One region of the Paenibacillus sp. JDR-2 genome, then DNA from elsewhere that is predicted to be linked to it. Evidence: a T-box and tRNA genes for the amino acid it is inferred to sense, from the RefSeq annotation. Region 1 holds a T-box; the other holds one or more tRNA genes.

Evidence for each region. The T-box of region 1 lies ahead of PJDR2_RS09890 (tryptophan--tRNA ligase). A T-box ahead of a tRNA ligase gene usually reads a tRNA of that ligase, here a tRNA-Trp.
Region 2: it encodes a tRNA-Trp, which carries the amino acid that the T-box ahead of PJDR2_RS09890 (tryptophan--tRNA ligase) is inferred to sense. The anticodon was not compared.

Annotation. Positions count from the first base shown of each region.
Region 1 is NC_012914.1:2,267,460-2,270,646, reverse strand. Features, by position in the region: gene PJDR2_RS09900 (hypothetical protein) at 1-471, shown strand, start outside; gene PJDR2_RS33120 (hypothetical protein) at 535-675, opposite strand; gene PJDR2_RS09890 (tryptophan--tRNA ligase) at 758-1,753, opposite strand; T-box leader at 1,806-2,065, opposite strand; gene PJDR2_RS09885 (nucleotidyltransferase domain-containing protein) at 2,121-2,954, opposite strand; gene PJDR2_RS09880 (alpha/beta fold hydrolase) at 3,017-3,187, opposite strand, start outside.
Region 2 is NC_012914.1:1,314,795-1,317,981, forward strand. Features, by position in the region: rRNA gene PJDR2_RS05705 (23S ribosomal RNA) at 1-76, shown strand, start outside; tRNA gene PJDR2_RS05710 (tRNA-Asn) at 213-288, shown strand; tRNA gene PJDR2_RS05715 (tRNA-Ser) at 292-382, shown strand; tRNA gene PJDR2_RS05720 (tRNA-Glu) at 422-496, shown strand; tRNA gene PJDR2_RS05725 (tRNA-Val) at 578-653, shown strand; tRNA gene PJDR2_RS05730 (tRNA-Met) at 671-747, shown strand; tRNA gene PJDR2_RS05735 (tRNA-Asp) at 784-860, shown strand; tRNA gene PJDR2_RS05740 (tRNA-Phe) at 876-951, shown strand; tRNA gene PJDR2_RS05745 (tRNA-Thr) at 978-1,053, shown strand; tRNA gene PJDR2_RS05750 (tRNA-Tyr) at 1,061-1,144, shown strand; tRNA gene PJDR2_RS05755 (tRNA-Trp) at 1,148-1,221, shown strand; tRNA gene PJDR2_RS05760 (tRNA-His) at 1,244-1,319, shown strand; tRNA gene PJDR2_RS05765 (tRNA-Gln) at 1,351-1,425, shown strand; tRNA gene PJDR2_RS05770 (tRNA-Gly) at 1,431-1,505, shown strand; tRNA gene PJDR2_RS05775 (tRNA-Cys) at 1,515-1,588, shown strand; tRNA gene PJDR2_RS05780 (tRNA-Arg) at 1,606-1,682, shown strand; tRNA gene PJDR2_RS05785 (tRNA-Leu) at 1,695-1,776, shown strand; gene PJDR2_RS05790 (spore germination protein) at 1,944-3,187, shown strand, end outside.

The sequences.
Region 1 (3,187 bases):
CTAACTGGCTTAGTTGGCTTGTTGAATTGGCAAGGCATTAATAATCCATGGCTAGAGCAAGCTGTCGGAATATGCTTGAACGATATCTCTTCTTCTCATTATGAGGATTCTCATACGATTATTACCGCATTCTGTCTGCTTGAAAGCCTCCCTCAAACCGTTGAAGTAAACAAACTATTTGCCAAGCTATCCGATGAACTATTTAAGGCGAGCTACTTCTGTTTGGAAGCTCCGCCTCAATCTTACGGACTTACTCCTCTAGATTTTGCTCCTGCTTCCGATTCGTATTGCAGAAAGATTTTTTCGGATGAGGTTATTGAGGCTCACTTGAACGTGCTGGAATCCGAGCAGGCACAAGACGGTGGATGGCAAATCCAATGGGAACCGCCAAGTGAAATGGCAAGATTGGAATGGCGGGCTTATAAGACTCTGAAGAGCCTTATCACTTTGAAATCCTACAATCGAATTTAAATAGAAAGAAAACTCTACTACCTCACCAGGAGGAAGTAGAGTTTTCTTCTTTCCCTTCAATTTCTAGGCTGTATGCGCAACGATTAAATTTCCGTCCAGATCATAAATTTTCAGAAATCTTCTACCTTCCTCAACAGGCTCAGCCAGCGAATCGCCGTGCACCCTAACGCCGCCGTCCGTTACTTTCTTACGCAGCTCATCCATGTTATCAACCTGGAATCCAAACGCCGGAAAAGGTTCTCCGTTCACCGTAAAGGTAGCGGATGTCTCATCTGAGGTTTGCCTATTACCTGTATCTCCCCAACTTGTATTTTACCTGCTCCAGCAAAGGTTGTGCTATAGCTCTTGCTTTCCTTGCGCCTTCACTCAGAATATCATCGATTTGGTCCTTTGCCGCCATGTATTGATTATATTTCTCCCGCGGCTCCTCCAGGAAAGCATTCATAACCTGATAAAGCTCCTGCTTCGCTTCCCCCCAGCTTATACCGCTTTGGAATTTTTTCCGTAATATTTCAATTTGCTCATCCGTAGCAAACTCTTTATAAAGCAGATAAATATTCGAGGTATCAGGATCTTTAGGTTCATGCGGCGGAGTAGAATCGGTCTTGATTCTGCTAATCAGCTTCATCAAGCTGTCGGCTGACTCAAACAGCGGAATCGTATTGTTGTAGCTTTTGCTCATTTTCCGTCCATCCAGTCCCGGTATCACGGCCGTTTGCTCATCCACGATATAATTAGGCAGCTTAAAGGTCTCGCCATAGTTGCGGTTAAAGGCTTCCGCCAGATCCCTTGCAATTTCGACATGCTGAATCTGGTCTTTGCCGACCGGAACTTGATCCGTCTGAAAAAGCAAGATATCCGCCGCCATTAAGATCGGATAAGTAAACAGGCCCATATTAACGCCGGTATCGGTATCCACGCCTAGCTGCTCGTTTTTATCCACGACCGCCTTATAAGCATGAGCACGATTCATCAGACCTTTTGGCGCCATGCAGGCCAGAATCCAGCTAAGCTCGAAAATCTCCGGTACGTCGGATTGGCGGTAAAATACAACCTGCTCCGGATTAAGCCCCAAAGCCAGCCACGTCGCCGCAATCCCGTAAGAAAGATCGTTAAACTCATCCCGATTTTGAATAAACGTTAGACCGTGATAATCCGCGATAAAATACAAAGCTGTGCGATCCTGCTTTTTGGCAATTTCCAGGGCTGGCTTTATTGCCGCGATGTAATTGCCGATATGCACTCTTCCTGTTGGTTTGATGCCCGTTAATACAGTGCTCATGTTTTTGCTCCCTTCTTCAACTTAGAAATAAAAAAAGGGGCTCTCATCCTTGGAAAAGGACGAGAAACCCCGTGGTACCACCTTCGTTAGCCCGATTCGCGCAAATCGGACTCGCTTTGACGTATCGACGCATGCTGGATGCTGGAATACGCGTCTCTTGTAACGACGAGACTTTCGCCAAAGCCTACTCAAAATCTTGTTTCGGTTTGGATGCTCAGAAGCCCACTTCGGCATAATCCCTACACTGATTCGCACCATCCATCAGCTCTCTGGAGTATTCGTTATGCGTACTCTCTTCATCATCGCAAGTTGGTATATAATTTTGTTATTACATTTTTACAACAGAACGCATAGATTTGTCAAATACTTACTTAATAAGTTGTTCAGTTTCCTCAATGAGTTCCCGCAGCAGATTCAAGGCGTTCTTTAAGCTATCCGGATCCTCTGTGATCAAAGCGAAGATTTCATTTACCCTACGGGAATAATGACGTGGTGCAATAGCGAACGAATCGACGATAGCAGAGGCTCCTTTTTCATTCATCGAGTAGGTTTCGTTAACTGCAAACAATACCTGATTCAAGCAAGCCACAGACCTGAAACAGCAACCGGCAATATATGATAAATCGTTCTTGTAGATACCCTTGTATCCATTTTCGAGAGAAAAGCCCGCCTCCCAGAAAAACCTTTGGACAATCGCTTTTTTAAGTGCTGCAGGATAAGGAGTTGTTCTGCTTTTCAACTGGCCTACGATTTCCGAAGGATCCCATAATACTTTGCATAGCGCGACCTCCGCCAAATAAATCGAATTCACGAATCCATGAGGATGTCCCGGCTGGTAATCCATGGTGATCTCCCCGCTCATGCCTTGTTCGATTACTTGCGACACTTTGTTTTGATCCCTGTAGAGGAAATCGACGGAAATATGATTGATTTTCAGCCAGCCCCCGCCATTAATCCATGGTCCCCACTCGCCTGTTTCGGTCACAACGTTATCTCGATGCTCGTCGTCCATTCCAGCAGCCGCTTGGCGAAGCTGCGGGATGTCCAGCCCTAGGCCGGAATCGTAATAGATACCGATATCAATATCGGAATGGGGATTCTCGGTTCCCCTGGCTCTCGAACCGCCAAGAACAATAGCCGTTACGCCTTTTATTTGTTTCAGTTGGTCAACTATATTCGAAATCGTGTTCTCCATGTCCATGATTCTCACCAATCCTATGAGCAATTATGTTCTATTATAAACCAAAAAAGGCGATACAGGCCTTAAGCCTGTACCGCCTTTTTGTTCAAAACCTGTTCAAAAGCATCGTTGAAATACTGCATGACGTATTTCGCGACATGACATTCGAAGGAGGCGTAATCCGTTACCACTTGCGTTGGATCCGTAATAAACTCGTGAATCCGTTCAAACGTAAATTGCGGCTGGTCAATGAA
Region 2 (3,187 bases), 950 kb from region 1:
GAGGTTGATAGGTTCGGGGTGGAAGCACAGCAATGTGTGGAGCTGACGAATACTAATCGGTCGAGGGCTTATCCTAAAACAACCCCCAAAAAGTGAAGTTAAGCGTTATAGCTTATTCCGATTACTTTTCGGGGACCCCGGTGTAACAATCGGAACACTTAAGGAATTCAAACTTTCGTATCCAGTTTTCAAGGCGCAAGCTTTGAATATATTCCCTGATAGCTCAGTTGGTAGAGCACTCGACTGTTAATCGAGTTGTCACAGGTTCGAGTCCTGTTCGGGGAGCCATATAGAGAGGTGTCCGAGTGGTCGAAGGAGCACGATTGGAAATCGTGTAGGCTCTAACCGGGTCTCGAGGGTTCGAATCCCTTCCTCTCTGCCATAATTTCTCTTACATAGCAGATTGCTACGTAATAAGTAAGGCCCGTTGGTCAAGGGGTTAAGACACCTCCCTTTCACGGAGGTAACAGGGGTTCGAATCCCCTACGGGTCACCATCTTTACAAAAAAAGAAATAAAAAAGTTCTTGCCAAGCAGACTTGAATGTGATATATTATAAAAGTCGCTCGAGAGAATATGGAGGCTTAGCTCAGCTGGGAGAGCATCTGCCTTACAAGCAGAGGGTCGGGGGTTCGATCCCCTCAGCCTCCACCATATAAGATTCATAATGACGCGGGGTGGAGCAGCTCGGTAGCTCGTCGGGCTCATAACCCGAAGGCCGCAGGTTCAAATCCTGCCCCCGCAACCAAAACTTTATCTTCGGTTGTTACCGAGAATTCGATGTGGAGCTGTGGTGTAGAGGCCTAACATGCCTGCCTGTCACGCAGGAGACCGCGGGTTCGAATCCCGTCAGCTCCGCCATTTAATCAAACATCAGGCTCGGTAGCTCAGTCGGTAGAGCAGAGGACTGAAAATCCTCGTGTCGGCGGTTCGATTCCGTCCCGAGCCACCATGTTAGATGGTTGGAAAAGTTAATATGCCGGTGTAGCTCAGTTGGTAGAGCAACTGACTTGTAATCAGTAGGTCGTGGGTTCGACTCCTATCGCCGGCACCAGTTTTACGGAGGGTTAGCGAAGTGGCCAAACGCGGGAGACTGTAAATCTCTTCCTAACGGTTCGGTGGTTCGAATCCATCACCCTCCACCACTTAGGGGCATAGTTTAAAGGTAGAACAAAGGTCTCCAAAACCTTTGGTGTGGGTTCAATTCCTGCTGCCCCTGCCAGATAATTTTTATAGTGAGTATGGCGGTCGTGGCGAAGGGGTTAACGCACCGGTCTGTGGCTCCGGCATTCGTGGGTTCAAGTCCCATCGATCGCCCCATTTTCACTAAGATTTAAAAAAAGGTTTTTGTTGGGGATTAGCCAAGCGGTAAGGCAACGGACTTTGACTCCGTCACTCCAAGGTTCGAATCCTTGATCCCCAGCCATTTATGCGGAAGTGGCTCAGCGGTAGAGCATCGCCTTGCCAAGGCGAGGGTCGCGGGTTCGATTCCCGTCTTCCGCTCCATAATTAGGTGGCGCCATAGCCAAGTGGTAAGGCAGAGCTCTGCAAAAGCTTTACCCCCAGTTCGAGTCTGGGTGGCGCCTCCACAATTATTTCAATAAATGTGCCCTTAGCTCAGCTGGATAGAGCGTTTGACTACGAATCAAAAGGTCAGGAGTTCGAATCTCTTAGGGCACGCCATATTTACTAAATGCCGGTGTGGCGGAATGGCAGACGCGCGCGACTCAAAATCGTGAGGGAAACCGTGGAGGTTCGAGTCCTCTCACCGGCACCAAATATTGAAATGATTGCGCTGATTGTACTTTGTACAGTCAGCGTTTTTTGCATGTTAAATACTTTATAAGCACCTGACGGACCAACCTCCGCTAGGTGCTTTTTTGTTTATATCGAATGGGGGATGACCATACTGATTACTATCAAATACAGGTGATGTGATGCAGCATGAATCAGATCGATGTTTCAGCTATTAAAGAAAAACTCGGAAATAGTAACGATATTGTTTTTAAGGAATTTCAAATCGAATATGCCGACCGTTCTCAAAGAGTGGATTTGTTTTATGCGGATGGGCTGGTAAATGCGGGATCTGTTCAGGATTTTATATTGGAGACTTTAATGGTGGAGTTTCCTAAGCTTGATACGAATCAACATCCTTTTCTGGACTTGCTGACTGCGGGAGACGTAGAAGAAGTGACATCGACGGAAACGATGTATTATGATCTGTTTTCAGGTCACGTCATTCTTATTTGGGATAGCACTAAAATTTTGTCCATTGCTATGAATGGGATTAAAGACCGCGCGGTATCAGAGGCAATGACGGAAACGGTTAGCCGCGGTCCAAAAGAATCGTTTACGGAATCCATTCGCACAAATACGGCATTGGTCAGAAGAAAAATAAAGAACCCCAATTTATGGTTGGAAAATATGCGGATAGGGAAAGTGACTCAGACTAGTGTCTCCATTATGTATGTAAAAGGGATCGTAAGCGATAAGATCGTGGATGAGGTGCGTAACCGACTAACCAGAATTGATATTGACGGGATACTGGAAAGCGGCTATATCGAAGAACTCATTCAGGATTCCGCTTATAGTCCATTTCCGACCATGTATAACTCCGAACGGCCGGATGTCATCGCTGCCGAGCTTCTCGAAGGCAAAGTGGCGATATTGGTGGATGGAACGCCTCATGTTCTTGTCGTTCCAGCACTGTTTATTTCCTTCATGCATTCTGCAGAGGACTATTACCAGCGCGCGGATATCAGCTCGCTAATAAGGATTCTTCGTTTTGTGGGGATTTTTATTGCCTTGTTAGGGCCTTCGCTATATATAGCCATAACGACCTTTCATCAGGAAATGCTTCCTACTCAACTGCTCATTGGACTTGCTGCCCAACGGGAGGGGATACCTTTTCCCGCTTTTATCGAAGCGCTGATTATGGAGATTACGTTCGAGATCCTACGTGAAGCTGGGGTTCGCATGCCAAGAACAATGGGGCAGGCCATTTCGATTGTCGGTACATTGGTTATTGGACAGGCAGCTGTTGATGCCGGGATTGTTTCCGCAGCGATGGTCATTGTCGTGTCCATCACGGCTATATCAAGCTTTGTTGTGCCTGCAATGAATATGTCGATTTCCATCCGGATGATCCGTTTTGCGTTAATGGGTCTGGCTGCGTCGTTTGGTTTATA